Regions from separate parts of the Geothermobacter hydrogeniphilus genome, predicted to be linked through region 2. Evidence: riboswitches for the same ligand, from Rfam matches in the RefSeq annotation. Region 2 holds a riboswitch; each other region holds the start of a gene.

Region 1 (10,543 bases), on a different contig from region 2:
GGTTTCGGCTCTGATCCATGCCGCAACCATGGTTACCGCCGGAGTCTACCTGCTCTGCCGGCTGTTCCCGCTGGTCTCCCTGTCGGCGACCGGCATGACCGCCATCGCCCTGGTCGGCGGACTGACCGCCTTCTATGCCGCCACCTGCGCCCTGGCGCAGCGGGAGATCAAGCGGGTGCTGGCCTACTCGACCATGAGCCAGATCGGCTACATGTTCATCGCCGTCGGCGCCGGAAGCGTTTCCGGGGCGATGTTCCACCTTTATACCCATGCCTTCTTCAAGGCCCTGCTGTTCATGGGCGCCGGCTGTGTCATCCACCTCTGTCACGAGGAGAACGACATCTACAAGATGGGCGGGATGGCGAAAAAATCCCCCCTGGTCACGGTCCTCTTTCTTGCCGGCCTGCTGTGCCTGGCGGGAGCACCGCTGACCGGTGGCTTTTTCTCCAAGGACGGCATCCTGGTAGCCGCGTACGCCGCGGGAGGAAACGGACTGCGCCTGGCCTGGGCGCTCGGCACGCTGAGCGCCCTGCTGACCAGCTTCTACAGCTTCCGCCTCTTTTTCCTGGTCTTTACCGGCCCGCCGCGCAGCCCCGGGAAACCGCATCCGCTGCCGATGCTGATGCGCTGGACCCTGCCGCCACTGGCCCTGCTCGGCCTGTTCGGCGGACTGTTCAATCTTCCAGCGGCCTGGGGCGGGCAGGAACTGCTGCATCGTCTGCTGACCGGAAGTGAAGCGAAACCGCTGGTCGATCATGCCACCGAACTGGCGCTGACGGTGACCGCCGTGTGCCTGTTCGCTCTCGGCCTGTTCGCCGCCGTCGGACTCTATCGTTCTTTTCCCGGCGAACGCCCTGCCTGGTACAAACGCTTCCTGTTGCACGGCTGGCAGGCCGATCGCCTGGTTGAATGGAGCCTGCTGAAGCCTTTTCGGGCCCTCGCCCGCTTCTGCGGCCTGGGCCTCGACCAGACGGTGATCGAAGCGACCCTGCACGGCCTGGCCGGCGCAACCCAGAAACAGGGTGATCGCACCCGGCAGCTGGCCACCGGCCGCATCAGCACCTACCTGCACGGCTTCGCCTGGGGACTGGTCCTGATGCTCGGCTGGTTTCTGCTGGAGATGGTTAAAGGGTGAGATGTGAGATGTGAGATGTGAGATGTGAGATGTGAGATGTGAGATGTGAGATGACTGTGGATCAATTTCTTGATAAAGGGAAACGCTAAAAGGTGACCTCCTTTCCTGCTCTGACATTGCTGTTGCTGCTGCCGCTGGCCGGGACCGGACTCTGCCTGCTCTTCCGCCGCAAACCGGACCTGTGCCGGGCGGTCACCCTGGCGACCACGCTGGTGATGCTGGCATTGTGCGTCTGGGCGTTCTGCCAGCAGCCGGATGCCGCCGGCTGGTACCTGCGCGAGGACTACCCCTGGATCGAGCGGCTCGGAGCGCGTTTCACCCTGGCGATGGACGGTCTTTCCCTGCTGATGGTGGTGCTGACCACCTTCCTGCAGGTGATCGCGGTGCTGATCTCCTGGCATCAGAAAAAGTACCCGGCCTTCTTCTACGCCCTGCTGTTGCTGATGGAGGCGGGAATTCTCGGCGTCTTTCTGGCCAGCGACCTGCTGCTCTTCTACCTTTTCTGGGAGGTGATGCTGATCCCGATGTTCTTCCTGATCGGCATCTGGGGCCACGGTCGGCGGGTCTATGCCGCGGTCAAGTTCTTCCTTTTCACTCTCGCCGGCTCGCTGTTGATGCTGCTGGCGATCATCGGCCTTTACCTGCTGCACGGCCGGCAGACAGGCGACTACAGCTTCGCCCTTGAAGCCCTCCGAAACACCGACTGCGGCGCCTGGGAACCCTGGCTCTACGCCGGTTTCATGCTCGGCTTCCTGGTCAAGGTGCCGGTGGTGCCGCTGCACACCTGGCTGCCCGACGCGCACACCGTCGCCCCGGCGGCCGGCTCCCTCGATCTGGCCGGGCTGCTGCTCAAGACCGGGGTGTTCGGTATCCTCCGTTTCGCCTTCCCGCTGTTTCCGGCCAGTGCCGCGGCCAGCCTGCCGCTGCTGGCGTTTCTGGCCCTGGTCGGGCTGTTTTACGCCGCCTGGTGCGCCTATATCCAGGGGGATGTCAAGCGCCTGATCGCCTACTCGTCGGTCTCCCATCTCGGGATGATCATGCTCGGCCTGGCGGCCGCCAACGTGCTGGCCCTGGAGGGAGCGATCCTGCTGATGCTCTGTCACGGGCTGACCACCGGCGCCCTGTTCGCCCTGGTGTCGATGCTGCGCCGCCGTACCGGAACCCGCGAACTGGCCAAGCTGGGCGGAATGTGGAAGGAAGCGCCGATCTTCTCCTGCTTCTTTCTGTTCTTCGCCCTGGCCTCCCTCGGCCTGCCGGGACTGGCCAATTTCAGTGGTGAGATCCTGGTCTTCGCCGGCACCTTCCAGGTCCGGCCCCTGTGGGGCGCGCTGGCGGTCGTCGGGGTGGTGTTCGCCGCCGCCTACATCCTGCGGATGGTCCAGGAACTGCTCTGGGGTGAGCGCCCTCCCGGGCATCCATGGCCCGACCTGACCACCCTGGAAGTGGTGGCCCTGGCACCACTGGTCTTCTTCACTCTCTGGCTCGGGCTCTATCCGGAGACCTTCCTTGCCCACCTGCATCTGCCGGTAAAAATTCTGCTTGAGCAGGCGGCACCGCTGGTCGCCGCCCACGGAGGTCTGCCATGAGCGGCGCCGAACTGCTCGCCCTGCTGCCGGTGCTGATCCTCGCCCTCGGTGCCACCGCGATCTTGATGGCCGGCGCCTGGTGGCCGCGGCGCAACACCCTGATCGGCGCCGGCGTGGCCATCGCCCTGCTGGCGGCCCTCACCGCCGGCGGCTGCCCGCCGCCGGTGGCCGAAGTCGGCGGTATGTTCAGCAGCGGCCCCTACGCGCGTTTCTTCACCATTCTCTGGAGCCTGCTGGCGGCGATGACCCTGCTGCTCTCACCGCGCTACGGCCGGGCGCGCCGCTTCCCCGCCGGGGAGTATCCGGCCCTGGTGCTGTTCGCCGCCGCGGGAATGGCGCTGCTTTCTTCGGCCAGTTCCCTGGTCGGTCTGCTGGTCGGCCTGGAATCCTTCACCCTGGTGCTCTATATCCTGATCGCCATCGACAAGACCTGTCCGCGCGGCACCGAGGCGGGGCTGAAATACCTGGTGATGGGCATCGTCGCCACCGGCCTGCTCAGCTTCGGCATCGCCCTGATCTACGCGGCAACCGGAACCTTCCATTTCGCCGAAATGCACCAGGCGCTGCTCGAAGGCGACCGGATGCGCCCCCTGGGCCTGCTCGGCTGGGCGCTGATCCTCTGTGCCGCCGGTTTCAAGGTCTCACTGGTGCCCTTCCATCTCTGGACCCCGGACGTCTATCAGGGGGCACCGGCACCGATCACGGCCCTGCTCTCGACCGGGTCCAAGGGGGCGGTGTTCGCCGCCCTGGTGGCGCTGATGCTCGGCATCGGCCGGGGACTGGAAGCGCTGGCACCGCTGCTCTGGGCGCTGGCCGCCGCCTCGATCATCCTCGGCACCCTCTGCGCCCTGCGCCAGGACAACATCAAGCGGATGCTCGCCTACTCGTCGGTCGCCCACATGGGCTACGTCACCATCGGCCTGCTGGCCGGAGGTGAAACCGGCCGCAGCGCGGTGATCTTCTACCTGGTGGTCTACACCCTCTCCAACCTCGGCGCCTTCGGAGTGCTGACCGCCTTCGCCATCCAGGGGGAGGAACCGCAGAACTACAAGGATCTGCGCGGCCTCGGCTATCACCACCCGCGGCGCGGCAGCGCGCTGGCCTTCTTCCTGCTGTCGCTGGCCGGCATCCCGCCGACCGCCGGTTTCATCGCCAAGTTCAACATCTTCCACGCCGCCCTCAAGGCCGACTACCTCGGCATCGCCCTGCTCGGCATCCTCGCCTCGCTGGTTTCGCTCTACTACTACCTGCGTCCGGTGATCGTCATGTTTCTCGCCCGTGAACGGGATCTCTGTCTCGACCGGGGCAGTGCGAGTGAACACACCGTGCTGGGCGTCTGCCTGCTGGCGATCCTGTTGCTCGGCATCTATCCGGGACCGCTGTTCGACCTGATCGCGCTGATTCTACCCTCCTGATCGGCGTCTGCAGCTTCAACAGGATGTTGAACCGCCGGGTTGAACAAAATGATCCCGCATCCGGGCGGTCTCTATTTCAGGACAATGCCCGCATCCGCGGCAGCATCAGCAGCGTGCCTGACGAAGATATCCGCGACCCGGTCATTCTCTCCCATGCCGTGCAGGTAGGGAAGAACCTCGATCCCTTCTTTTTCAAAGATGGATTTCCATGAATCCTTCTCCGGACCGGCCATATCATTGGTGGCATGATCGCCGGCAACGATCATAAAGGCTCGGATCACCACCTTTTTGACCCCTGATCTTTTCAACGTCTCCAGGACCTGCTCGACTGCCGGGTAGCCCTCAACCGTGCCGATGACGGTTTTGACGTCGGGATAAACCTTGTTCATCTCGTGTTCGAACTGCAGGTAGGAGCCACCCGAGGGAAAATGATCATTGCCATGGCCCATGTAGACCAGCGCGGCACCATTTTTTCTTGCCCGGTCCACATCCTCCCGCATCGCCCTGACTGCTGTTTTGATATCTTCGGCATAAGGGTGTTCAACCCCGAACGTTCCCAGCATGGGGCGGCCGATAACCAGTTTGTTGAACGGCTTGAATTTTTTCTTGATGGTGTCAATGGATGCCAGGGCATCCACATAGGCGGTCAGGTCAAGAAATTCCTCGGCAGGGGCAATATGGGTGGGCTGCACCACCAGGGTGTCATAGCCGTCATCCTGGAAATTGGCGATGGTGGCCAGCGGTCCCTGGACATGAAGAATCTCCGGCGGGATATTCGGATGGGCCTTGATGTAGGCCGGATCGGCAGCCCTTTTCTGCCAGATTTTCCGGATGATGTTTGAGGTGAAAGCAAAACGAACCGGGGTCTCGGGATAGGCTTTTTTCATTTTATCCCGGATGTTGAGCAGCCCCTGCAGCGCCGGTTCAACCGTCGTGCCGAACATTGCCAGAACAATTCCGTTTTTGTGCACAACTTTATACTCCGCTGCCTGAACCATCTGGGTGGACAAAAGAAAAGCAAGGGCGACCGTAAAAACAACCGACTTTTTCATAGGGACCTCCGGTGTTTACGGCCCGGAATAAAAAAATCCCGGACCAATTAAAATAATTGATCCGGGATTTCCCTGTCTGTATCCCAGAATCCAGCTGCCGTTGACAGCCTGCGCCACAGGAAATCAACAACGTTTCAGGCAGGTCTTCTGACTTCCGGATCAAGCTACTTGTCGCGCCTTCCCGATCGCATTGATCAGTGGCTCTCATGCGACGTTCGTCCCCGGTCACAGCGGCGGGCCCGTCCCGGATTTACACCGGGTTCCCTTTTCATCCACGATAAGCGGACACCTGAAACCAATGTCAGGTACTTTATCGATCTCGAATACTTAAGTCAACAACCCGAACTCGGCGGGATACCGGCCTTGTCAGCGGCACCTGCTTCATGTTAAAAATGCGGACCATTGAGAATACCTGTTCGCCGGTGCCCCGACGGGGCTTGATAGGGAAGAGGGGTGCAAATCCCCCGCGGACCCGCCGCTGTGAGCGAGGACGAAGGGCCGACAGCCACTGATCAATACGATCGGGAAGGCGGCCCGGAGGATGATTCGCGAGCCAGAAGACCTGCCGGAACGAACCCGCCACATTCTTCCCCGGGGTTCAGGGAAAGTGGACTGCCCGGATCTTAAAAACGCAAGGTCCGCACGCCCCTGCCGGGGTGGTGCGGACCTTTTTTTATTTCTATGCAAGCTGAAATCGAAGTCATCGACCTCTGCCGCCGATTCGGGAAAACCCGCGCGGTCGACGGAATCAGCTTCCGGGTCGCCCGGGGGGAATTGTTCGCCTTTCTCGGCCCCAACGGTGCCGGGAAGACCACGACGATCAATCTGCTGACCGGGCTGCTCTCTCCGGATCGCGGGCACATCCGTTATCGTGGAGAAGACTTCGACCCGGGACGACTGGCCGTCAAAAAAATGATCGGCGTCGTGCCCCAGCACAATAACCTCGACAAGGAACTGACGGTCCGTGAGAACCTGCGGGTTCACGGCCGTTTGTTCGGCCTTGGCGGACGGGAGCTCAGCGAACGGATCAATTTCTGCCTCGACTTCGCCGCCCTGAACGAAAAACGCGACACCCCGGCCGGCAAACTCTCCGGCGGCATGAAGCGCAAACTGGTCATCGCCCGCGCCCTGCTCCATAAGCCGACGATCCTGTTTCTCGACGAACCGACGGTCGGCCTCGACCCGCACAGCCGGCGCCGCATGTGGGCCTTTCTGCGTCGCATCAACCAGGAACAGCAGTGTACGGTTTTTCTCACCACCCACTATATCGAAGAAGCCGACAGCCTCGCCGACCGGGTCATGATCATCGATCGGGCACGGATTATCGCCGAAGGCACCCCGGCCGAGCTGAAACAGCAGGCCGGTCATTTCGTCCTCGACATCTACCGGGAAGAGTCCCTGGACAACGAATTTTTCACCACCCGGGAAGCGGCCCTCGAACGACTGAAACAACTGGAGATGTCGGTGCGCATCCGTGAGACCACCCTTGAAGATGTCTTTCTGCGCCTGACCGGCAAACGGCTGGAGGCACGATGCTGAACGGCGTCCGGGGCATCTATCTGCGGGAGATCCTGATCCTGCGCAGGAAGCTGGTCAAGACCGTACTCTCGGCTGCCGTTTCACCGGGACTGTTCCTGATCGCCTTCGGCTACGGCATCGGCAGCAACGCCCGGGTGGACGGATTGAGCTACCTGGCCTTTCTGCTGCCGGGGCTGCTGACCATGAGCAGCATGAACCAGAGTTACGGCATCGCCACCGAAATCAACATCGCCCGCTTCTACTTCAAGGTGTTCGAAGAATACCTGCTGGCACCGATCCGACGCTGGGAAATCGTGGTCGGCGAGATGAGCTACGGTATCACCAGGGGACTGATCCCGGTGCTGGTCATCGCCTGCTACAGCCTGCTGTGCGGTGTGCAACTGCACTTCGGACCACTGTTTCTGCTGGCGCTGCTGCTGCACCTCGGCATCTTCGCCCTGCTCGGGCTGGTGGTCGCCCTGCTGGTACGCAACCACAGCGACCAGGCGACCATGAACGCCTTTCTGATCACGCCGATCATGTTTCTCTCCGGCACCTTCTTTCCGGTGGCGCAGATGCCGCTTCCGGTTCGTCTGCTGGCCGCTCTCTCGCCGCTGACCTACTCAACGCGACTGATACGCTCGACCCTGCTGCCGGGGGCTGCGGTCGAAACCGGGCTGTTTCCGGTGCTGCTGATCATGCTGGTCGGCCTGTTTCTGCTCGCCGGCCGGGTGGTCGCCAGGGTGCAGGCATGAAACGGCTGCTCTGGTTCCTCTTCGTTCTGACCCTGATCGGCTCCTGCCTGCTCGGTTCGACAACCATCCATCCCTTCAATCTGACGGCGGTGGAACGGGACATCCTGTTCGGACTGCGGCTGCCGCGGGTACTGTTCAGCGCCGTGATCGGTGCCATGCTCGGCCTGTCGGGGAGCGTCTACCAGCTGACCCTGAAAAATCCCCTGGCCGACAGTTTCACCACCGGGGCAGCATCCTCGGCCGCCCTGGGCGCGGTCCTCGCCATCGCCCTGGGCATTCCCCTGTCGCTGGTGCCGCTGGTTGCCCTGCTGACCGGGCTGGGCGGGCTGCTGCTGGTCTATCGCCTGGCCCGCAGGGACGGCTTCATCAACCCGGTAAGCATGATCCTGGCCGGGATTGTCATGAACATCGTCGCCTCGGCGGTGATCAGTTTTTCCAAGTATTATTTCGAGGATTCCCTGTCCTCGATCGTCTTCTGGTTGATGGGCGGATTTTTCGTCGTCGACTGGGAAAAGCTGCTGGTCTGTGTGACGGTTTTTGCCGTCGCCTACCTGCTGTTCACCCGCCGGGCCCTGCAGCTCAACCTGCTGGCTCTCGACGAACATTCGGCTCAGACCCTGGGCGTCAACGTCCATCGGTTGCGCAGCTTTGCCTTTGTCATCGCCACCCTGCTGGTCGCCGTCGCCGTCAGCCACACCGGCATCATCGGCTTCGTCGGCCTGATCGTTCCGCACATCGCCCGCAGCCTGTTCGGCAGCGACATGCGCCACAACCTCTTCTATTCCTCTCTGCTCGGCGCCCTGCTGCTGACCGCCGCCGACACCCTGGCCCGCATCATCATCCCCGGCGGTGCCGAACTGCCGGTCGGCATCGTCACCGCCCTGCTCGGCGGCGGGTTTTTCCTCTACCTGCTGCAGACCCGCCGGGAAAGGTTCTGGCATGGCTGAACTGAGCGTCGACAGGCTGCACTTCCGACGGGGACGGTTCACCCTGGAACTGGACCGGCTGCAAATCGCCCCGGGAGAGAAGGTCGCCATCCTCGGAGAAAACGGCTGCGGCAAAACGACCCTGCTGCAGCTGCTCGCCGGACTGCTGCCGCCATCCGGAGGGCGGGTGCGATACGACAACGAGCCGCTGCAGAAAATCCCCATGATCCGGCGGGCGCGGCTGTTCGCCCTGCTGCCCCAGTTCAGTGACGTTATCTTCCCGTTCAGCGTCTTCGAAGTGGTGCTGTTCGGCCGCTTCCCCCATCGGCAGGGGAATGCCTTCAGCGCCGAGGACCGGCAGCTGAGTACGGAGATGCTGGCCCGGTTCGACCTGGAGGACCTCACCGAACGGCCGTTCAACCAGCTCTCCGGGGGAGAGAAACGCCGGGTGATGCTGGCCCGGGTCCTCAACCAGCAGGCTCCGCTGCTCTATCTCGATGAGCCGAACGCCGGCCTCGACATCCGCCATGCCCTGGAAATTTTTTCCCTGCTCAGAGAGCGGCCGGAAACCATCGTCGCGCCGGTCCACGACATCAATCTCGCACACCGCTTTTTCGACCGCTTTCTGCTGCTGAAAGAGGGGCGCCTGCTGGCCGACGTACACCGGGCGCAACTGACCCCCGCACTGCTTACGGAGACTTACAATGTCCAAGTTGCTACTGGTACTGCTGCTTTTCTGTTTCAGCACTGAAGCTGTCGCCGCCAGGCGTATCGTCCTGCTGGCCCCGGCCGCCGGCGACATTCTGCTCAAACTGGGCGTGGCGGACCAGGTGGTCGGAGTGACCCGGAACCTCAAAGGATTCCCCCGCGCCCGCCAGGTCGGCTCACACATTCATCCCAACCTGGAGATTATCCGTTCACTCGCCCCTGACCTGTTGATTATCTCCTCCAATCGGTTTTTCTCAGAGCAGATGGCAGCCGCGATCGACGCACCGGTTTTCACCTATCACCCCCGCACCCTCGATGAAATCCTGCAGCAGATCGGCGAACTGGCGGCGACGCTGGACAAACCAACCGCCGGCAAACGATTGATTGCCCGCCAGCGGCAGAAACTGACCGATCTCAGACCGCTCACCACCACGCCGAAAGTGATCTTTGAAATAACCGCCATGCCGCTCATCGTTGCCGGCAGCGGTCACATCGTGGCCGACATTGTCAACCGGGCAGGAGGTGTTCTGCTCGCCCCGAGCCAGCGCAAACTGGTTCGTTTCAACCCGGAATCGGTCCTCGCCCGGCAGCCGGATGTCTACATCTACCAGGTTGGACCGATGAACAAGAATCCCCTCCCGCCCGCGGAACGTGGTCCGCTGAAGCGACTTGATGCCCGGTTTCTGCGGGTCGACGAACTGCTCTTCTCCCGCGCCAACACGCACAGTTTCGACAATGTCCTGAAACTCAACCGCTACTTCCGGGAGGCCAGCAACGGATGAATCCAGCCAGCCCCGCCCTGTCCGGGCACTTCTACGCCGTCGGCGTCGGTCCCGGCGCTCCGGACCTGCTGACTCTGCGCGCCGCCCGGATCATCGAGAGCGCCGATCTGGTGATTGTTCCCCGCGCCCGGGGAGCCGATCGCAGCCTGGCCCTGGAGACGATCCGGCCGTTCCTGCGGGATCAGCAACTGCTCTGTGTCAGCTATCCCATGCAGCGCAATGATCAGGCCACCCGCGCCCGCTGGCAGGAGCTGGCCGCGCAGGTGACGGACCATTGCCGGCAGGGACGTGCCGTGGTCCAGGCAACCCTCGGCGACCCCCTGATCTTTGCCACCAGTTCCTACCTCATGCAGGGGCTGACGGAACAGCTCCCCCGGGAGCGAATTCACGTGGTCCCCGGAATCAGCGCTTTTCAGACCGGCGCCAGCCGTTTCGGCGTCCCCCTCACTCTGCAGGAGGATCGCCTGACCCTGATGTCGGCCACCGACATGGAACTGGTTGCCGGGGCGCTGGACCATTGCGAGACCCTGGTACTCTACAAGGCCGGCGGGATGATCAGCGCTCTCCGCAAGCTCCTGAAAGAACGCGGCCTGCTCGGCTCCGCCCGACTGGTCAGCTGCATCGAGCAGGGCAACGGCGAACTGCTGATCGACAATCTCGAGACCT
Region 2 (10,543 bases):
TCATGGTGATGGTCTGTTTGATGCCGCGCGGGTAGACGACATAGACGGTCAGGCCGAGTCCTTCCATTCGCGTCAGCAGGGCGGGGCTGGCGGAGTCGGCGGAGATGAAGACCAGGTCGGGCTGCCGCAGCAGCACCGCTTCGAGGTTGGGGTTGGAATAGCCGCCGACCTTCGGTTTGGCCAGTGCGGCCGGCGGCCAGTCGCAGAAGCGGGTGACACCGACGATTTGGTCATCAAGCTTGAGGGCAAAGAGGATCTCGGTCACCGCCGGCACCAGCGAAACGATGCGCCGCGGGTGGTCCGGGATTTCGACCCGGCGCCCCATGGCATCGGTCCAGACCGCGGCCCCGGCCGTGAGCGGCGAAAGGAGAAAACAGAGCAGCAGGCTGAGGGAGAGGATGTGCTTCACGAAGACCTCGGTTTTTTCCCGGTCCATCCGGGGGGATTATTATATGCGGAAACGGGGGGGTGTGTAAAATGATGCTGTAAATACCGGGGGGGCGTCCGCCGGACGCCCCTCCAGTGCCACCCCAAAACCCCAAACCGGCGGGGGCGCCCGCCAGCGCCTCAGACATTCATGTCTCTGTTTCCGCCGGTCGTCCCCTCCGTTCAGTGGCTTCCACGGGAGGAAGGTTCTATCCCTCCCCCAGCACTACCGTTGAAGGCTGAGTGCAACGCCGCAGACGGGTGCGTCTCAACCGCCCTCGCAGTACCCCGCGGGGTCGCGGCCCCGCCCGCCGCCTTCCTCTTTTGCTGGCCCAAAAGAGGAAGCAGAAAAGGGCCATCGCCTGCGGCGGGCATGGACACTGCCCCTTGCAACCATACAGATGACGAAACCTGCAGCGCTTCCGTGGCCACGCCCGGCAGTGGTGGTACGTGAACCTGTCTGCGCAGGGTGGCAAACAAACGGGCTACACAGGGGAACCATGAAAACCCGAAAGAATATACCGTACCCCCCGTGGCGGCATATCAGCCCCCTAACGTTCCAAGGCGGCCGAAACGGGTATCGACCGCCCCGGCACCACCGTCTTCCCTCCCTCAAAAATAGGTGGTGATGCCGGCGAACAGTTCCCTCGGCGGCATCGGATAGCCGCTGTTTTCCTCGTAATCCTTGTCCAGCAGGTTCTTCAGCGTAATCCGGGCGTCGAAGGTGATGCCGTTGTCGAGGACGAAGGGCCGGGAGAAGCTGGCATCCAGCACCACGTAGCCGGTCCCGTCGCGGGTGGCGTCGGCATAGTACTTCAGATAGCGGCCGTCAAGGCGCAGCCGGGCTTCCTTGACCGGACCGACTTCCAGGAAGAGATGGACCTGGTGGCGGGCCTTGTTGTCGAGGAAACGGTCGGTGGCGCGGTCCTTGGGATAGAGGTAGGTGTAGTTGGCGCCGCTTTTCAGCAGTTCGCAGAGTTGCAGGTCAAGCTCCATTTCGGCGCCCCAGATGCGGGCTTCGTTGACGTTGACGGGGCTCCAGACGAAACTGCTGTCAGCGCGCCAGTCGATGAGATCCTTGGCGTCACGCCGGAAGGCCGCCAGAGTGAGCTCGCCGCGGTCGCCCAGTTGCTGATCGAGGGCCAGTTCATATTCCCAGGCGGTTTCCGGATCGAGGTCGGGATTTCCCCTGGCGAAGCTGGTTGCCGGCCAGTATCTGTCATTGAGGGTCGGGGCACGGAAGGCACGGCTGACCGAGGCCCGCAGGCGGGTGCTCTCGGTCAGCGAGAAGAGGGCCGCGGCCCGCGGGCTCAACTCATTGTTGAACTCGGAGTGGGCATCGTAGCGCAGGCCCAGCAGCAGGCTGAGCCGGGAGGTTATTTCGATCTGGTCCTGACCGAACAGCGACCAGCGGTTCTCATCGTGGTTGCCGCTGGCGGTGGAGTCAAGCTTGTCATCGTAGAAGTCGCCGCCGAACAGGATATTGTGCGCACCTCTCTGCCAGGCGGCCGACAACTCGGTGCCGAAGGTTTCAACGATATGGGTGTCGTCGACCGGGGTCCAGCCGCCCGGATCCCGGTAGTCGTTGCGGCGCCGTTCATAGCTTTGCCGGAGGGTGATTGCCAGGGGACCGGCCGGGCCGGTCAGGGTCAGGGCGGCGAGGGTGTTTTTGTCCTGTTGCCGGGCCTGCGGGCTGGGCCAGGCGGTCGAACCCGGTACGCCGTTCTCCTTGTCGAGATAGAAGCCTGACAGGCTGAGGTCGTAACCGCCGCCGAGATCGAAGCCGAGCATCCCCTCCAGGTTGGTCTGGTCGAGGTCGGAGTTGGTCCGGTAGCCCTGCGAGCGGTCCAGCCCGGCGCCGAGGCGGTAGCGCATGTTGTCTTTTCTGCGGGTGGTGGAAAAACTCAGGTCGCGGGTTTCGAAACGGCCTTCGCTCCAGCTCAGCGTGGTTTGCGGTTCCGTATCGGGCGTGCGGGTGAAGATCTGGATGACCCCGGCCAGGGCGTTGGTGCCGTAGAGGGCCGAGGCCGGTCCGCGCAGGACTTCGATCCGCTCGATCTCGCTCAGTGCTACCGGCAGGTTGCTGAGGTTGAACTGGCCGTTCTGCGGTGAATTGAGGCGGATGCCGTCGAGCAGCACCAGCACCTGGGCGCCTTCCGAACCGCGAATGCTCGGGGTGGCAATGGCGCCGGCCGGGCCGCTGCTGGTGGTCTGCAGGCCGACGGCATTGCGCAGTACTTCATCGAGGCGGGTGGCACCGGTGGCGGCAATCTGATCAGCGGTGATCACCGTCACCGAGGCCGCCAGCTGTGATTTTGGCCGGGCGCTGCGGGTTGCGGTGACCACCACCGGGTCGAGGGTCGCGGCGCGAACCGGGACCGGGGTAGAGCTCAGCATGCTTAGTCCGAGCGCCAGGGCAAGACAACTTCTCTTCATCAAATGGTTCCTCCTGCTTGATTCCCGGCCGATGACCGACGCACCGGCGCAGGGCTGGTCCCTGGGTTGTGAAGAGAGTAAAAAAAGGGCAAAAACAGCAGAAGCCCGCGCACTCGTTGCAGAGGGCACGGGCTTCTCGTTTTTGAAGGGCCGCTTTATCCACCCTCCCATCCCGGGGAGGTTCCTGTGGGGGGTCCGGCCGGCAGGTCTTCTGGCTCACGAATCATCCTCCGGGCCGCCTTCCCGATCCTCGGGGATCAGTGGTCTATCGGCCCTTCGTCCTCGCTTACAGCGGCGGGTCCGCGGGGGATTTGCACCCCACTTCCCTCGTGACGCCGATTTAAGTCAGCGTCACGGCCCTCTCGGGCACCGGTGGACAGACAAAATTGTGTCAAATCAATACGGTGGAAGGAGGGCCGCTGTCAAGGAGAAAACGAGGTTGAGCTGTTGTCCGCCGGGGCGCAGAAGGCCATGAACCGTCGCAGCAGCCTGGTGCGGTATTTTTCGCCGTGCAGCAGCAGGTAGAAGTTGCGCCGCAGGTCAAGGAACGGGGTCTGCAGCGCCACCAGGGCGCCGCTCCGGCGGGCCCTGCGGGTTGCCAGCAGGGATAGGCAGCTGATGCCGAGCCCCGCCTCCACCGCCTCCTTGATCGCCTCGGTGTTGCCCAACTCCAGGTAAACGCGGATGTTCCCCAGTTTTCCCGCCAGCGCCGTTTCAAACACTTCCCGGGTGCCTGATCCCTGCTCTCTCAGGATCCAGCGGGCCGCCATCAGGTCATCGACAGAGATGTTCCTCTTTTTGGCCAGCGGGTGGTCGGCGCCGGCGTGGATCGCCAGGTGGTCCTGGCGCCAGGGGATGGTTTCGATCGTCGTCTGGTGACAGAACCCCTCGATGAAGCCGATGTCGATGTTGAAATGCAGCAGTTCCTGGACGATCTGTTCGGTGTTGCCGACATCCAGGGAGAGCCGGGCTTCAGCATGTTCCGCGGTGAAGTCTCCCAGTATCCTCGGCATCAGGTAGTTGCCGATGGTGGAACTGGCGCCGATCCTCAGCAGGCCCGCGAGCCGGTCGTCGGGACCGCTGAAAGTGGTTTCGATTTCTGTCACGCGGGCAAGCACATCCACCGCCTTGGGGATCATCACCCGCCCCTGGTCATTGACCAGCAGACGTTTCCCCCGCCGATCGAACAGCTTCTCTCCCAGCAGCCGTTCCAGCTCGGCCAGCGACATGCTGACCGCCGACTGCGAGATCCGTAACGCCTCGGCGGCGCGCGTGACATTGCCTTCCTGCGCCACCGCGACGAACACTTCCAGTTGCCTGAGGGTGATGGCCATCGGGACTCCTTATCAATTTAACTGATATTTCTCTAAAGAAATATATATTGGACTTAGGATAAGGGGAAGCCTATTTTTTTTACAGCCGAAGAAGATTGTTTGTTCAATGGAAGAAAAGATGCCAAGGAGTGATGTCGGATGACGACAGCCAATGTGAAAAGAATTCTCTTCCTGGCCCTGCTGGCGGTCTGTGCCCTGCCGATGATCAGTACCGCCCATGCCCTGATTGCCGGAATCCTGTTCAGCCTGCTGCTCGGCAATCCCTGGCCTGAAATGTCAGCGGACTGGAGTCGCAAATTGCTGCAGATCTCGGTGGTCGGTCTCGGTTTCGGTCTCAGCCTCGGGCAGGTATGGCAGGTCGGTCGCAGTTCGATCGTCTATTCGATCATCGGCATTACCCTGACCCTGCTGGTCGGCCTGCTGCTGGGGCGTTTTTTCCGGACCGAGAAAAACACCTCGGCGTTGATCGCCTTCGGCACCGCCATCTGCGGCGGCAGCGCCATCGCCGCCATGTCGCCGGTGATCAAGGCTCGGGATGATGAAGCGGCGCTGGCGCTGGCGACGGTCTTCACCCTGAATTCGGTGGCCCTGCTGGTGTTCCCGTTCTTCGGCCACCTGCTGCATCTCAGCCAGCACCAGTTCGGCATCTGGGCCGGGCTGGCGATCCATGACACGAGCAGTGTCGTCGGCGCCGCGGCCGCCTATGGCCAGGCCGCGCTGGCAACCGGTACCACGGTCAAGCTGACCCGGGCGATCTGGATCGTGCCCTTTGTGATGGGCGCGGCCTGGATGAGCAAGTCCGGGGGAAAGGCCAGGGTACCGCTGTTCATTGTCGGTTTTATCGTTGCCGCCGGGGTCCGTACCCTGTTGCCGCAGTTCGCCTCGCTCTGGGGGAACCTGGCCGGCATCGCCAGGCAGGCGCTGGTGGTCACCCTGTTCCTGATCGGTGCCGGGCTGACCCGGGAGATTCTGAAAAATGTCGGTATCCGTCCCCTGGCCCAGGGGGTCAGCCTCTGGCTGCTGGCCGCCGGCCTGACCCTGGCGGCGATCATGAACGGGGTGATTGGGTGAAGGGGGGAACTGCGGCAGGGTCTCTCGACGGGAAGTAAAATTAAACAGCCCCATTCCCTTTTCGGGGGTGGGGCTGTTTTGAATTTTTTGCAGAAGAATGGTCGGGGCGAGAGGATTTGCCCACTACGGTTCGACCTTCCCGGTCAAACCTGCGTCGGCTCCCCTGCACTCGCTGCCGCAGCCATCCCTGGCTGCTCCTCTGACATTCAGTCAGCGCTCGCTCCGCTTCAAATCCTCTCTCAAGCCCCTCAAATCCAAAAAGCACCTCCCGGTTGGGAAGTGCTTTTGGAAAGAAGAATGGTCGGGGCGAGAGGATTTGAACCTCCGACCCCCTACTCCCGAAGCAGGTGCGCTACCAGACTGCGCTACGCCCCGACACGTCTTCTTCCAGACCGTACCCTGTCGGTACGGCAGAACGGTTTATACTCTTTTCGCGGGGCGTTGTCAATGCCCCTATTTATGTTTATCCGCTTCGTGTTCGACCTAGTTTCCGGCTTTCTGCATGTCACGGCCGAGGCCGCTGAGGCACTCGCAGCCGGTCAGGGCCAGAAGCAGGATGAGCAGGCCCGAGGCGATCAGGCGTTTCATGGATGAATCCCTCCTTGGCATGTCGATCAATTTCAGCAGGCGGTCAGTCGGCAGCGTCCTCACGCTTCTTCCTGCGATCCTCCCGCCACATGTCCAGTATCAGCAGTCCGACCCCGACGGTGATGGCCGAGTCGGCGATGTTGAAGGCCGGCCAGTGGTGACCGTACCAGTGGGCGTCAAGAAAGTCGATCACTTCGCCGAGGCGGATGCGGTCGACCAGGTTGCCGATGGCGCCGGAGAAGATCAGCGCCAGGGCGGTGGCGCCGAGCTTCTGCTCATCGGTCATGCGATGCAGGTAAAAGAGAATGGCCCCGCCGGCAACGATGGCGATGATAATGAACAGCGGCATGCGCAGTGAACTGTCGGCCAGCATGCCGAAGGCCGCGCCGCGATTGCGCACGTAGGTAATGTTGAAAAAGTTCTTGATCACCTGCACCGACTCGTAGAGCGCGAAGCTGCGGTCGATGTAGAACTTGATCCATTGATCAAGCAGCAGCAGCGGCAGGCTGATGCCGACCAGGATGCGATAGCGCAGCGGCACGTCAGGCATCCAGGGCTTCACGGCAACGCCGGCAGACGGTCGGCCGGGCTTCTTCCTCGCCGACGCTTTGACTGTAGTTCCAGCAACGCTCGCATTTTTCACCCTCCGCCTTGTCGATGCGGATAACCAGTTCCGGGATCTCGTCACTGGCCTTGCCGTCGGTCAACTCTTCCACCAGCTCCGCCTGGGAAACGATGCACAGGGTGGCCAGTTCATTTCGGTAGTCCTCGGCCAGTTTGCGCCAGGGACCGGTTGCCGCGGCGAGGGTCACCCGGGCATCGAGGGAATGGCCGATCAGCTTGGCGTTGCGGGCTTCCTCCAGGGCTTTGGAGATGGCCGAACGCAGCTGCAGCAGGCGGCTGTAGCGTTCTTCCAGATCAAGATTCCGCAACTCGTCGAAACTCGCCGGAAATTCAGCCAGGTGGACGCTTTCTTCCCGCTCGCCCGGCAGCTCGGTCCAGATTTCGTCGGCGGTGAAGGAGAGTACCGGGGCGATCCAGCGGGTCATCGCATCGAGGATGCGGTACATGGCCGTCTGGGCGCTGCGCCGCTCAAGGCTCTTGGCCGGGGCGGTGTAGAGCCGGTCCTTGAGCACGTCGAGGTAGAAAGAGCTGAGGTCGACGCTGCAGAAGTTGTGAACCGCATGGTAGAGAACGTGGAACTGGTATTCGTCGTAGGCGCGCTTCATTCGCTCGGTCAGCGCTGCCAGCCGCGACAGCGCCCAGCGGTCGATTTCGAGCATGTCGTCGGTGGCGACCAGGTCCGTCTCCGGGTCAAAATCGTGGATATTGCCGAGGATGTAGCGGGCGGTGTTGCGGATGCGCCGGTAGGCCTCGGAGACCTGCTTGAGGATGTCGTCACCGACCCGGTTGTCATCGCGGTAATCCTGGGTGGCGACCCAGAGACGCAGGATCTCGGCGCCGTACTGCTTGATGACCTTCTCCGGGGCGATGACGTTGCCGGCTGACTTCGACATCGGCCGGCCGTTCTGGTCGAGGACGAAACCGTGAGTCAGGACCGCCTTGTAGGGCACCCGGTCGCGGGCGCCGAGCGCGGCCAGCAGGCTGCTGTGGAACCAGCCGCGGTGCTGATCGGACCCTTCCAGGTAGAGATCCGCCGGGTACTGCAGTTGCGGATGCGGTTCGACCACCGCCGCCTGGGAGACGCCGGAGTCGAACCAGACGTCGAGAATGTCGGTTTCCTTGCGGAACTCATCGCCGCCGCATTCGGGGCAGACGGTCCCTTCCGGCAGCAGCTCGCTCGCCTCCTTCTCGAACCAGATATCCGAGCCGCCCTCTTCGAACTGGTCGGCGATGTGGTGCATGGTTCTGCCGTCGGCCAGGGCATGGCCGCACTTGCTGCAGTAGCAGGCGGTGATCGGCACCCCCCAGCTGCGCTGGCGGCTGATGCACCAGTCGGGGCGGTTCTCGATCATGTTGTAGATCCGGTCGCGGCCCCAGTGGGGGATCCACTCGACCTGGTCGATGGCGGTCAACGCCTTCTGCCGCAGCTCGTTGGCCTCCATCGAGATGAACCACTGCTCGGTGGCGCGGAAGATGATCGGCTTCTTGCAGCGCCAGCAGTGCGGGTAGCTGTGGGAGATGTTCGAGGCCTGCAGCAGGGCGCCGACCTCGTTCAGCTTGTCGTTGACGGCGCCGTTGGCCTCGGCGACCTTCATGCCGCCGAACAGCTCGAGGTCGTCGCGGTAGCGTCCGTAGTCGTCGACCGGGTTGTAGACCTCAAGACCGTACTTGAGGCCGACGATGTAGTCGTCCATGCCGTGTCCGGGGGCGGTGTGGACGCAGCCGGTGCCCGCCTCCAGGGTGACATGGTCGCCGAGGATGATCAGCGAGTCGCGTGCGTAGAGGGGATGGCGACAGGTCTGGCGTTCGAAGAGGCCGGCATCGAAGGTGGCAATCACCTTGCCGTCCTCGCGCCCGAGGGCCTGCATGACGTTCTGCCTCAGCCCCTCGGCCAGCACCAGCAGCTCGTCGCCGCTTTCGACCACCACATAGTCAAGGGCCGGGTTGAGACAGATGCCGAGGTTGGCGGGGATGGTCCACGGGGTGGTGGTCCAGATGACGAAATCGAGCGGTTTGTCGCCGACGACCTCCCGCAATTCATCGGGCAATTCACCGTTGAAGCGGAACTTGACGTAGATCGACGGCGAGCTGTGATCGGCGTACTCGACCTCGGCCTCGGCCAGGGCGGTGACGCAGGAAGAACACCAGTGGACCGGTTTCTTGCCCTTGAAAAGTCCGCCGCGTTCAGCGAAGCGGGCCAGTTCACGGGCGGTGGCCGCTTCATAGCCGTCGGTCATGGTCAGGTAGGGATGCTGCCAGTCGCCGAAGATGCCGAGACGCTGGAATTCCTCGCTCTGGATGGAGACCCATTCCCGGGCGTAGTTGCGGCACTCCTTGCGGATCTGGGATTTGCTCATTTCCCGTTTCTGCTTGCCGAGCTTCTGATCCACCTTCAGTTCGATCGGTAGCCCGTGGCAGTCCCAGCCGGGGACGTAGGGCGCGTGGAAACCCTGCATCCGCTTGCTCTTGATGATGATGTCCTTGAGGATCTTGTTGAGGGCATGACCGATATGGATATGGCCGTTGGCGTAGGGCGGGCCGTCGTGCAGGGTGAAGGTCGGCTTGCCCTTGCCGGCGGCGGCAAGTTTCTCTTCGAGCTTGAGCTGCTGCCAGCGTTGCAGCATCTCCGGCTCCCGCTTCGGCAGGTTGCCGCGCATCGGGAAATCGGTTTTGGGAAGATTGAGGGTCTGCTTGTAGTCCATATCGGCGCTCCTGGGCACCCGTTCGGTGGGCGCAAATCAAGTGCACTAAACTAGCAGAACAGCGGCTGTATCGCAAGAGGAAGAAAGTCGGGGAAAAAAGCCGGATGGGCGCTGTCTGATGACGGGAGAAGGACGGGTCGGGCAGGAGCCGCGCGGGACGTGTCACGGCCGGACGGGGCGGGCCGTCCGGCCGCCATGGGGTCAGGCGATCTGCTGTCGGCCGAATTCGGGGATGTCGAGGCTGTCGCGCAGCAGGTTGGAAATGTTGGTGCCGGCCTGGTTGGCGCGCTCCTGGAGGATCTGCATTTCCTGGTCGTTGACCCGGCAGGAGATAATGAACCGCTTTGGATTTTTGACAGATTTACCCATGAATACGTCTCCTTCGGAATAGATGGCAGTGTGGCTGATCACTGCAGATGTTGGTCTGGTTGCCGTATACGGTTTGCAAGGGGGCTGCCAATATTGAACAGTAGTGGATTAAAACTGAAAAAAGCTTTTAAAACAAACGGTTGTATTGAATTTTGCAAGGCGGGTCAATGTTGGCAATGGGATCTGGCGGAGGACAGAATGACACATGTGCGACGGCAATGTTACCAAATGACACATTCATGTCCTGGTGTCATCGGTTCATGGAACCCGCGGGGCAGTGGACCGACAGGGGGCAGTTGCCGCAGAGCGGCCGGCGTTTGCGGCAGTATTCCTTGCAGAGGATGACGATCAGGGCGTGATATTCATTGAACATCGCGGCGGATGCCGGGAGGGACTCCATGAACATCCGTCGCAGGTCGTCGTAGCCGCCGTCGCCGGGCAGCCTGTCCAGTCGGCCGAAAAGCCGTCGGGTGTAGGCGTCGATGACGAAGCTCGGCTGCCCGCCGGCATAGAGCAGGATCGAGTCGGCTGTTTCCGGGCCGACACCTTTTAGTTTCAGCAGCTCATCGCGGGCGATGGCGAGGGGTTGGGCGAGCAGCCGGCGGATATCCCCTTGATGGTTGTCGATGAGATGGGCGGTGAAAAGTTGCAGCCGCTCGCTTTTCTGCCGGAAGAAACCGGCCGGGCGGATAAGCCGCTGCAGTTCATCCGGGGGCAGATCGTGCAGGGCGGCAACCTGCAGCGCGTCGGCCCGTCGCAGGTTGCCGATGGCTTTTTCAACATTGGTCCAGGCGGTGTTCTGGGTGAGGATGGCGCCGATCGCCATTTCGAAAGGAGTGTCGGCCGGCCACCAGTGCTGCGGGCCGAAATGTTCGAACAGCAGATGATAGACCCGTTGCAGATAGGTTGTCGTCGGGACGCGGTTTTCCGGGAGTTGATTGAAGGGGCCGGCCATGCGGCATGATTTAACATAATCCGTCGCGGTGAGTCCAT
Region 3 (10,543 bases), on a different contig from region 2:
TGCTCGCCGGCGACGTGGATTTTTGCCAACACGCCGTTGAGGTCGTCGGCCAGTTTCTTCAGGCTGGTGCGGAACTGGTCCTTTTCATCGCGTGGCACGACCTCGAAGGTCAGGTCGCCGTCAGCCAGCTTCTTCAGGTTGGCGACCATTTCGTTCTGGATCGAGTCGGCAAAGGCATCCATGGTTCTGGCGACTTCGCCGATTTCATCATTACGCTGCAGGTTGAGACGCATGTCGAGATGTCCATTTTCGAGTTTGCGGATCATCTCGACAAGTTTCCGGGTGGGGACGGTGAGATTGCGGGTCATGAAAAAACCGCAGATACACATCGCCAGCAGCGCCAGCAGGCCGCACAAGATCATGGCCCATTGTTTCTGGCGGACAAAAGAGTCCATTTCTGCCGGGGTCGCTTCAAGTTTTTGATTCGCCGCGGTGGAGATGGAAAAGGCAGTTTCGATCAGATCCCGGATCGGTCCCTTGTATTTTTTGATGGCATTGTTGCCGGCGGCCGGATCGCTGATTTCTCCGGACTTCATCATGCTCCAGACGCGGTGAATTCCTTCCCGGTAAGCAGCGGCGCCATTTTTCATCTTGGTGACCGCCTGGCGTTGAGCCGGGTCTTCAATCAGGCTGCTCAATTGTTCCAGGTGACGGTTCAGCCTGGTAAAGGTTTTATCCCATTTTGCCTGGTAGGACGCGACTTTGTCCGGATTCGAGACATTAAAAAAGCTGTCCTTTTCATAACGGCGCAGCCCGAGGCTGTCGACGGTGACGGCCGCGGCGGTGGCGGCGATCATGCCGTCCCTGGCAATCGCGGTATCAGCCTTGGCCCCCAGTCTGGAAATACCGAAGAAACCGATGCCGGTGGTGACTGCCAGTAACAGGGCGAAGATTGTCAGGACGATGAAAAACTGGATACCGATTCTGAAATTCTTGAGCGAAACCATATCTAATTCCCCCTTCAGACCAAGGATTGCCCTGGGCCGGATGTGTTAAACTCTTTACAGTTTAACCTGTTGCCCTTATCGACATCCCGTTCAAGCTCCTTAAGAAAAAAATAATTTTCGCCTATGCCGACCGTTCCCGGAGACAAGAATACCGAATTGATTATTTTCTACGATGGTTCCTGCGGACACTGCGCGCGGGCAATCTCCCGCTACCGTCGGCTGGCGCCGAGTGGGCGGTTTCAATGTGTCGATGTCAGCGGTGACCACTTCTGTGCCGGAGATTATGGTCGGGAGTTGGGCAAGTTTATGGCCCAGATGCACGTGCGGGACAAGGTCGGGGGCTGGCACCGGGGGATCGACGCGCTGCTGCTGATCTGGGCATTGCTGCCCGGATGGCGTTACCGGTGGCTTTGCCGAATTCTGCGCCGCCCCGGTTTCCATACCCTGGCCGACATCGGTTATCGGACCTTTGCGGCCAACCGGCATCGCTGGTCCGGCCATGGGAGATGAACCCCGACCATGGGATCAGGCAAAAACAAAAACCCCGCCATTCCGGCGGGGTTTTCATCACAGGTGACCTGCTGAAGAGGGCGTCCGGCAACCAGGTTTCGTCCCTTGTACCAATGGTGGCCCCAGGAAGTGCGCTTCAGGCTTCCCACTGCATCGGCGGGCCTGCACACCACGCCTTGCCGGAGGCGGGACTGTTACGCAAGCTGACGAACCGGCTGGCCGAGGACGCCGTCTCCAGCATGTCATTGGTCCTGCTTGACCATCTTTTCGACTGAAGCCGGTAGATGGTTTAGGGATAAAAAAAGGCCGCCGATGGATTTCGGCGGCCGGTTCTGAAAATTCTTGAATTGCTGAGAGTTGTCTGGTCCGATTTCGGGCTCAGGCCGGTGCCGGGGCAACGAAAGTGCGCGCGCCAAGCTCCTCGTCGAGTCGCAGCAGGCCATTGCCGTCATCGCCGATGCGTTCCAGCTTGCGCAGGATCAGGCCGAAGTTGGATTCCTCCTCAACCTGCTCGGTGACAAACCACTGCAGGAAAATCTGTGCTGCGTGGTTGCCCTCATCCCTGGCCAGATCCATCAGTTTGTTGATGCTGGCGGTGACGAACCGTTCATGTTCGAGACTGTACTGGAAAGCGGCCAGCGGGGAGTCGAAACCGTTCTGCGGTGCGTCGAAGCCGCGCAGGTCGGTGCGACCGCCGGCCTCGGTGATGAAGTTGAAGAATTTTTCGCCATGGGTCAACTCTTCCAGGGCCTGGATACGCATCCAGGAGGCGATGCCGGGCAGGTCCTCGGATTCGAAATATCCCGCGATGGCCAGATAGAGATAGGCCGAATAGAATTCATTTTTCATCTGCTCGTTGAGAGCGCCCTGCAGTTTGTCGCTGAGCATGCCAGCCTCCTTTTGGGAATGAGATGGGGATGAACTCATGTATATCATGGGGTCGGTCCCTTGCCAACCGCGGGGCTGATTCCATGAATCTCAGAAAAACAAAAAGGGCGGAACCGGTCGGTTCCGCCCTGAAAAGGATTTTTGATCAGGAGGTGTTACTTGGTATCGGCGAAAATAATCTGTTTCAGCCCGTCCAGCGGCAGGTTCTCACTGCCGAGTTCGAGGGTGAAGGGATTGCGGTAGGTATAGGTGATGAATGTGCAGTCACAGTCAGAGGGCAGAAAAGCATCACGAAGGATGAATTTCTTGCCGTCCGATTTGCGGGTCAGTTCGATCTGCCCGGAGCTGATTTCGTTGCCCGACATGCTGTAATTGACCTTGGGGCTGTCGAGAAAGAGAATTTCCGACACGGTTTCCAGGGGGACTTCAATCGGGGTTCCATTCCACCAGCCTTTGACCAGGGTGCGGTCGATCTGGAAGAAGCTGACTTCCTGTCCGTCCAGGGTGATGCATTTGCCGGGCCGGGCGTCGGCCGCCAGCGAAACACCCACCTGAAGGGACACCAGCATGACGGCAACGGCAAGCAAGCGTACCCACTTAGCAACTTTCATTTCAGATCATCTCCTTAACTGCGATGTTCAAAGGAATTCGTACCCTCGTCAGGGTTATTTCAGGCCGGTAAGGACCGGCGACAATCGGCAGTATGACCGGGGGGAACCGTGTGCCCGGGCGGTTCCCGGGTGATCGCTCCGGCATCCTGCTGCGGGAACAAACTGTCCCGGAAGGCGCTGATGCCGGAAAATCTCTGTATGCTTAGCAATTCCGCAAAAAAAAATCAATGATTTTTCACTCTTTGTACCGACCCCGGGAGTGAGACCCAAATCCACCGGCAATTTCGGGATTCGGCTGTCGTTACGGCTGAATCTGCTTCGTTGCCTTCACCGCTTCGGTGCTCAACGTAGCTCGGCTACGTCTACGCCCGAGTCGGCGCGGCGCCTCGCATCTCCACCAGTTCCGCCACCCTCGGTCCACAAAACAGCCGGTGGATTTGGGTGGGACTGAATCGCTTGTAGCCGCGCCGGGCGCCGTGCTACAGTCCGCCCGGAGAGAGCGTCAACCCGTAATCGGAGCCGACCATGCACATCCGTTCTGCCGAATTTATCCAGAGTGCCACCCGACCGGGCAACTACCCGCCCGAGCAGGGTCCGGAGATCGCTTTTGCCGGGCGTTCCAACGTCGGCAAGAGCAGCCTGATCAACAACCTGGTCGGTCGCCGCAAGCTGGTGCGCACCTCGCGGACACCGGGCCGGACCCAGTTGCTCAATTTCTTCCGCATCAACGACCAGTTCTGTATGGTCGACCTGCCGGGCTACGGGTTTGCCAAGGTGCCGCCGGAGGTGAAAAAAGCTTGGGGGCCGATGGTGCATACCTACCTCGCACAGCGTGCCAGCCTGCGCGGCGTGGTCTGGCTGCTCGACTGCCGCCGGGTTCCCAACGACGAGGACCTGCAGCTGCTTGACTGGCTGGAGGAGTTGCAGATTCCGACCATCCCGGTGATCACCAAGATCGACAAGGTCAAGCGCAGCCAACGGCTGAAACAGCTCAAACCGATTCTGGCGACGACCGGGCTGCCGGCCGATGCCTTCAGTTCCTTCTCGGCCCTGTCCGGGGAGGGGCGCGAGGATGTCTGGGAGCGGATCGTCGAGGCTCTTGGCCTGGATGGCGAGGTCGGGGAATGAACGGCTACCAGTGGATCGGGCTGATCGGCGGACTGATGGTCGCCTTCGGTTTCGTGCCGCAGATCATCAAGGTTCTCCGTACCCGCTCGACCCACGACCTGTCACTCTTCATGTTGTTGATCATCTTCATCGGCGGTCTTTTCTACACCACCTATGCCTTTCTCGCCGGTGACCCGGTGTTTATCATCATCAACCTGTTGGCGACCGGCAATACTCTGCTGCTGCTGATACTCAAGCTCATCTACCGCTGAATCCGGGTGAATCCGTTGACACCGGTCGTACCCCTCTGTTAGTTATGGACGCCTGACATAACCTGGGTGTCCGCCGTAGAGATTACGGCGGAAGAATAGGGAAGAGGGTGCAAGTCCCTCGCTGCCCCGCAACTGTGAACGGTGACGAACGCCGCTAGTACCCAGTACCCCATAATACTTATCGTATTCTGCTGGTTTATTTGCCGCGCCGACTACGTTGCACTTTTCAGTTGCATAGCTACGGCTATGTAACTGAAAGTGCGCCTTGCCGGCTCGCCAAATCCCGGCGCAATCTTACGAAGTTTTACGAGGTACTGGGTACCAGAGCCACTGCCGGAGAAATCCGGTGGGAAGGCGCGGCCGGAGGATGATCCGTAAGCCAGGAGACCTGCCCGGATGCAGATGGATGCTGGATTTTTCGCGGGAGAGGTCCGGGCAGCGCCAGCCACAGATGGCAGCGGACCCCGGACCCCTTTGACAGGTGCGGGGTTTTTTCATGTCGGCAGACAGGGTTGGACTGCTGCAGGTCTATACCGGGGACGGCAAGGGCAAGACGACCGCCGCCACCGGTCTGCTGGTGCGCGCCCTCGGCCAGGGGCTGCGGACACTGCTGGTGCGTTTCCTCAAACCGGCCGTACCGCGTTCGGGTGAGTTGATCATTCTGGAGCAACAGACCGGACTTGAAATTATCGATGCCGCCAAAGGGGTGATCGGCCGGCAGGTCGATCCTGAAGAGATGCGGGCCAATGTCACCGCAACCTTCGACCTTGCCGCGCAGCGACTGCGGACCGGTGATATCGAGCTGGTGGTGTTCGATGAGATTCATGGCTGTCTCAATCGCGGCTACCTCGATTTCGAGCGGTTCGCCGGTTTCCTCGATCAGCGGCCGGCCGCCCTGGAGGTGGTCTGCACCGGGAGACGGGCTCCCGTGGAACTGCTTGAACGTGCCGACCTGGTCACCTGTATGCAACTGGTAAAACACCCACACGAACAGGGGATCAAAGCCCGAAAGGGGATAGAATACTGATGTCGCGCCTGGTTTTTATTACCGGCGGGGCGCGTTCGGGCAAGAGCAGTTATGCCCAGCGGCGCTGCGAGGAACTGCCGGGGACATTGCTCTATGTCGCCACCGCCCGGGTTGAGGACGCGGAGATGGCGGAGCGCGTCACCCTGCATCAGCAGCAGCGGGGTGAACGCTGGGCGCTGCTGGAGGAGCCGCTTGATCTGTCTGCCCGGCTGCCCGATGTCACCCCGGGCCGCTCGGCAGTGCTGCTCGACTGTTTGACTCTGTGGCTGACCAACCAGCTGTTCGCTGCCGGCGAACAGCCCGTTCCGGTGATCGCCGCGGCGGAGCAGTTGATCGAAACCCTGCGTCGACTGGATATCCCGGTCTTCGTCGTCAGCAACGAAGTGGGCAGCGGCATTGTCCCCGACAATGCCCTGGCGCGCACCTTTCGTGACCTCGCCGGCAGGGTCAACCAGCTTTTCGCCGCATCAGCGGACGAGGCCTGGTTGCTGGCCAGCGGATTGCCGCTGCGATTGAAATAACCCTGACCTGAATCAGTGAGTTTCTGCTGGATGGAGAATGCAAGTGCCTGGTCTGCATGAGATTTTCAGAAATCTGCAGCGCACCCACAGGTTCGCTGGTGATTTTTGGGGAGCTCAGGCAGGTCAATGACTTGTGCTGTCCGCCGACAAGGAGCTCACTGATTCAGGTCTGAATCAGGAGAATGTTTCATGCCGTCAATTGATCTTCATACCGCCCTCGACCGCATCAAGCCGGTCGCTGATGAGAAACTCGCTGAGGCCCAGGCGCGTATCGACAGCCAGGCCAAGCCGCAGGGGTCCCTCGGCCGGTTGGAGGAATTCGCCCGCCGTTATGTTGCCATCACCGGTCGCGACAATATTCGCAGGAAGGTTGTTTTCACGTTTGCCGGTGACCACGGCGTGGTCGCCGAAGGGGTCAGCGCCTTCCCCGCCGAGGTGACCCCGCAGATGGTTCTCAATTTCATTGACGGCGGTGCCGCCATCAATGCCCTGGCGCGACACGCCGGTGCCGAAGTGATTGTCGTCGACATGGGCGTCAATTACGACTTTCCGCCGCTGGACGGCCTGCTGCAGAAAAAGGTCGCCAGGGGCACCGCCAACCTTGCTGAAGGTCCGGCGATGAGCCGTGAACAGGCTGTCGCGTCCCTCGTGACCGGCATCGAGCTGGCCTTTTCCTGTGCCGAGGACGGCATCGACCTGGTCGGTACCGGCGATATGGGGATCGGCAACACCACCCCTTCATCGGCGATTCTCGCTGCGTTTTCCGGGCTGCCGGTTGAAGACCTGACCCATCGCGGCACCGGCATTGATGATGCTGGCCTGGCGCGCAAGCTCTCCGCCATCCGTCGTGGTCTGGAGATCAACAGGCCTGATTCCGGAGACCCCGTCGACGTGCTGGCCAAGGTCGGCGGTTTCGAGATCGGCGGTATCGCCGGACTGGTGCTGGGGTGTGCCGCGGCCGGTCTGCCGGTCGTGGTCGACGGCTTCATTTCAACCGCCGGGGCGCTGATTGCTTCGGAGTTGCATCCTTCGGTCAGGGATTACATTTTCGCCGCCCACCAGTCGGTGGAGATCGGCCACAGGCACATGCTGCAGCGTATCGGTCAGCAGCCGATCCTCGATCTTGATCTGCGGCTCGGTGAAGGGACCGGCGGCGCGCTGGCGATGAGCCTGATCGAGGGGGCGCTGCGCGCCTATCGGGAAATCCGCACCTTCGATGATGCCGGGGTATCGGCAGGGGGCGATCGGTGAAACGGGAGTGGGATGATTTCCGCGTCGCGGCCGGGTTCCTGACCGTGCTGCCGACGGTGCGCGAACTGGACATGCCTCCAGAGAGGCTGGCGCGCAGCATGGGACTGTTCCCGGCGGTCGGCCTGGCCATGGGACTCGGCCTGGTGATTATCGACTGGCTGCTCGGCGCCCTGATTCCGCGGCCGGTACTTGACGGCCTGCTGGTACTGGTGCTGATCCTCGTTACCGGGGCGCTGCATCTTGACGGTATCGCCGACCTGGTCGATGGTCTCGCCGGCGGTCGCGGTGATCGTGAGCGTACCCTGGACATCATGAAGGACAGCCGGGTCGGGGCGATGGCGGTGGTCGGGGTGGTGATGCTGCTGCTGCTCAAGTACCTGAGCCTCTACAATGTTCCGCTTGAGCACAAGAAGGCCGCCCTGCTGTTGATGCCCTGCGCCGGACGCTGGATCCAGGTGGTGCTGGCGGCCTTCTGTCGCTACCTGCGGCCGGAAGGGACAGCGGCGGCTTTTGTCGAACAGGTCGGGGAAAGGGAAACTCTGCTGGCAACCGCGACCCTGCTGCTCGCCTGTTTCATCCTGTTCGGTCTGAAGGGAGTCCTCCTGCTTTTTCTGTTGGGTCTGGCGGCCGTGGTGCTGATCCGTTATTTTGACACCCGGCTCGGCGGCGTGACCGGAGATGTTCTCGGAGCGGCGACTGAAATTGTCGAGGTGCTGAGCCTGATCCTGGTGCTGGCGGTGGTGTGAAAGGGCCGATGAAAAACGCCCGCCTGCGGCGTTGCCCTCATCCTGTGTCAACGACGTACCTTCAGGTACGCCTTATTCCACAGGACTTCGGGCGCCTTGCATTCGGACATTTTTGATCGGCCCGGGGGGCTTTGGAAAGAAGGGGATCGTGATGACTGAAAAGACGCGGATTTACCTGGTGCGGCACGGTGAGGTTGAGGGGCATGGCGTCCGGCGCTACAACGGTCAGAATGATGTGTCCCTGACGGCAAGGGGACAGGCCCAGTACGGGTTGCTGAAGGAGCGCCTGGCCGGGAAAAACCTGGCCGCAGTTTATAGCAGTGACTTGAGCCGCTGCCGGTTCGGCGCCGAACTGGTTGCCGCTGCACATGACTTGCGGCCGACCTGTTTCGAAGAGCTGCGGGAGCTGCATATCGGCAAATGGGAAGGGCTGACCTGGGACGAAATCCGCAGCCGCTGGCCGGACGAATGGCAGGCCCGGCTTGACGACCTGGTCCATTACCAGGTCGAAGGGGGCGAGAGCCTGCGGCAGATGGCGGACCGGGTTCGTCCTCTGCTCGCCGAATTGATCGAACACCATCGCGGTGAGGAAATCGTTATCGTCGCTCACGGCGGTGTCAACCGGGTGATCCTGCTCGACGCCATCGGCGCGCCGCTGGAAAGGATGTTCCACATCGAGCAGAGCTTCGGTTGCCTGAATGTCATCGATTACTGGGCCGATGGTTATGCCACAGTGCAGCTTTTGAACGGTTAAAAAAAGGTAGCCACCAAGCCACCAAGAGCACCAAGAAAATCTCAATAAAACCTGAATCAGTGAGTTTCTGTTTGATGGAGAGAGCAAGTGCTTGACCTGGATACGATTTTCAAAAATCTAAGGCGCACCCTTAGGTTCGCCGGTGATTTTTGGGAAGCGCAGGCAGGCCAATGAATTTTTCTTTAAGCATTTTGTCCTTGGTGTCCTTGGTGTCTTGGTGGCTCCAAAAAGGTTTCGATTGAAATGCTCTCACCCCTGATCATCGCCGCGCCGGCCAGCGGCAGCGGCAAGACCACCCTGACCCTCGGGTTGCTGGCGGCCCTGAAACGGCGCGGGCTTGAAGTCGCGCCCTTCAAGGTCGGGCCGGATTTCATCGATCCCGGCCATCACGCCGCCGCCTGCGGACGGGTCAGCCGCAACCTCGACGGCTGGATGTGCGGAGAACCGGCGGTGCGTTCAACGTTTGCCCGTGGCAGCGCCGGTACCGATCTCGCCGTCATCGAAGGGGTGATGGGACTGTTCGACGGCGCTTCGGGAGATTCGGATGAAGGGTCGACCGCCGAGATCGCCCGCTGGCTGGAGGGGAACATTCTGCTGCTGGTTGACGCCCGCTCCCAGGCGCGCAGCGCCGCCGCGCTGATCAAGGGATTTGTCGAATTCGATCCACGGCTGCGGTTTGCCGGGGTGGTTTTCAACCGTGTCGGCAGCGCCCGCCACGAGCAGCTGCTGCGCCAGGCTGTCGCCGCAACGCCGGGGCTGCCGCCGGTGGTCGGCTGCCTGCCGCGCGAGGGCGGTGTCGCCCTGCCGGAGCGCCACCTGGGGCTGGTGACGGCGGCGGAACAGGCTGCCGATTTTGTCGCCCTGGCGGACCTGGTTGAGAACCATCTTGATCTTGACAGGTTGCTCAGCGGGCTGCGGGAGACAAATGCCCCGGCACCGGTCTTCGGTCAATCCCTTCCTCATGGAGATGGGGTGGGGAGGAGGGGCCGTGTCCGCATCGGGGTGGCGCGTGATGCCGCTTTCTGCTTCTGTTACCCGGAGAACCTCGAGCTGCTCACGGCGGCCGGTGCCGAACTGGTTTTCTTCTCGCCGCTGGCCGACACGCTGCCGGAGGATCTTGCCGGCCTCTACCTCCCCGGCGGCTATCCGGAACTGTTCCTCGACCGGCTCGGGGACAATGGCGAACTGATCGGCCAACTGCGGACGGCAGCTGCAGCCGGGTTGCCGATCTACGCCGAATGCGGTGGGTTGCTGCTGCTCTGCGAAGGGTTGAACGATAAACCCTTGAGCGGCATTTTCCCGGCCCGGGCAAAGCTGCTTGGAAAGCGAAAATCCCTGGGTTATCGCGAAGTGACCTTTACGGCAGATACCCCGCTGGGGCCGGCGGGAACCGTTGCCCGCGGTCACGAGTTTCATTACTCTGCACTCGAGATGCCCGTCTCGGTGCCGCGTGTCTACGCCTTGCGCCGCAAGGGCGGTGCCGCGTCGGGGAGCGAAGGATTCAGCTGCAAAAATGTTCTCGCCAGCTATGTGCACCTGCATTTCGGCGGCAACCCGCAGCTGGCGGAGAATTTTGTGCGATTTTGTGAAAGAAAAAAACGTTAGCCACCAAGGCACCAAGAGCACCAAGAAGGGCAAAAGCCCCCAACGCGGAGGTGGAGAGAGGCAGAGGGGGAGAGAAAGCCAAAATCTTTTTTTTGGGGTTTAAAACCAAAAGCTGATTTTTGTTTTTCTCAGCGACCTCTCCACCTCAGCACCTCCCCGTTAAAAAAGGGTTTTCTTGGTGCACTTGGCGTCTTGGTGGCAGCATTAAAAGAGGAGGACGTTTCATTGGCAACCCAGATCGAATCGGCCCGCCAGGGCATCATCACCCCGCAGATGGCGGCGGTGGCGAAGAATGAAAATCTCG

Evidence for each region. A riboswitch is a leader RNA that binds a small molecule or an ion and turns the genes downstream of it on or off. The one in region 2 is predicted to bind cobalamin.
Region 1: another riboswitch for cobalamin. It lies ahead of B5V00_RS05095 (sirohydrochlorin cobaltochelatase); the one in region 2 lies ahead of B5V00_RS15600 (TonB-dependent receptor plug domain-containing protein).
Region 3: another riboswitch for cobalamin. It lies ahead of B5V00_RS08440 (cob(I)yrinic acid a,c-diamide adenosyltransferase); the one in region 2 lies ahead of B5V00_RS15600 (TonB-dependent receptor plug domain-containing protein).

Annotation. Positions count from the first base shown of each region.
Region 1 is NZ_NAAD01000004.1:121,682-132,224, reverse strand. Features, by position in the region: gene nuoL (NADH-quinone oxidoreductase subunit L) at 1-1,135, shown strand, start outside; gene B5V00_RS05105 (complex I subunit 4 family protein) at 1,228-2,721, shown strand; gene B5V00_RS05100 (NADH-quinone oxidoreductase subunit N) at 2,718-4,136, shown strand; gene B5V00_RS05095 (sirohydrochlorin cobaltochelatase) at 4,208-5,188, opposite strand; cobalamin riboswitch at 5,309-5,496, opposite strand; cobalamin riboswitch at 5,592-5,774, shown strand; gene B5V00_RS05090 (ABC transporter ATP-binding protein) at 5,870-6,727, shown strand; gene B5V00_RS05085 (ABC transporter permease) at 6,721-7,461, shown strand; gene B5V00_RS05080 (FecCD family ABC transporter permease) at 7,458-8,408, shown strand; gene B5V00_RS05075 (ABC transporter ATP-binding protein) at 8,401-9,138, shown strand; gene B5V00_RS05070 (ABC transporter substrate-binding protein) at 9,092-9,877, shown strand; gene cobI (precorrin-2 C(20)-methyltransferase) at 9,874-10,543, shown strand, end outside.
Region 2 is NZ_NAAD01000030.1:15,774-26,316, reverse strand. Features, by position in the region: gene B5V00_RS15605 (ABC transporter substrate-binding protein) at 1-409, opposite strand, end outside; gene B5V00_RS15600 (TonB-dependent receptor plug domain-containing protein) at 1,039-2,823, opposite strand; cobalamin riboswitch at 3,050-3,251, opposite strand; gene B5V00_RS15595 (LysR family transcriptional regulator) at 3,285-4,196, opposite strand; gene B5V00_RS15590 (YeiH family protein) at 4,335-5,267, shown strand; tRNA gene B5V00_RS15585 (tRNA-Pro) at 5,566-5,642, opposite strand; gene B5V00_RS17655 (entericidin EcnAB) at 5,751-5,855, opposite strand; gene lspA (signal peptidase II) at 5,899-6,405, opposite strand; gene ileS (isoleucine--tRNA ligase) at 6,398-9,181, opposite strand; gene B5V00_RS15570 (plasmid mobilization protein) at 9,383-9,550, opposite strand; gene B5V00_RS15565 (endonuclease III domain-containing protein) at 9,801-10,505, opposite strand.
Region 3 is NZ_NAAD01000009.1:38,818-49,360, forward strand. Features, by position in the region: gene B5V00_RS08405 (methyl-accepting chemotaxis protein) at 1-947, opposite strand, end outside; gene B5V00_RS08410 (thiol-disulfide oxidoreductase DCC family protein) at 1,071-1,457, shown strand; gene B5V00_RS08420 (ferritin) at 1,836-2,345, opposite strand; gene B5V00_RS08425 (hypothetical protein) at 2,501-2,956, opposite strand; gene yihA (ribosome biogenesis GTP-binding protein YihA/YsxC) at 3,482-4,084, shown strand; gene B5V00_RS08435 (SemiSWEET family sugar transporter) at 4,081-4,335, shown strand; cobalamin riboswitch at 4,392-4,522, shown strand; cobalamin riboswitch at 4,603-4,722, shown strand; gene B5V00_RS08440 (cob(I)yrinic acid a,c-diamide adenosyltransferase) at 4,832-5,362, shown strand; gene cobU (bifunctional adenosylcobinamide kinase/adenosylcobinamide-phosphate guanylyltransferase) at 5,362-5,883, shown strand; gene cobT (nicotinate-nucleotide--dimethylbenzimidazole phosphoribosyltransferase) at 6,073-7,134, shown strand; gene cobS (adenosylcobinamide-GDP ribazoletransferase) at 7,131-7,880, shown strand; gene cobC (alpha-ribazole phosphatase) at 8,032-8,634, shown strand; gene B5V00_RS08465 (cobyrinic acid a,c-diamide synthase CobB) at 8,878-10,239, shown strand; gene thiC (phosphomethylpyrimidine synthase ThiC) at 10,465-10,543, shown strand, end outside.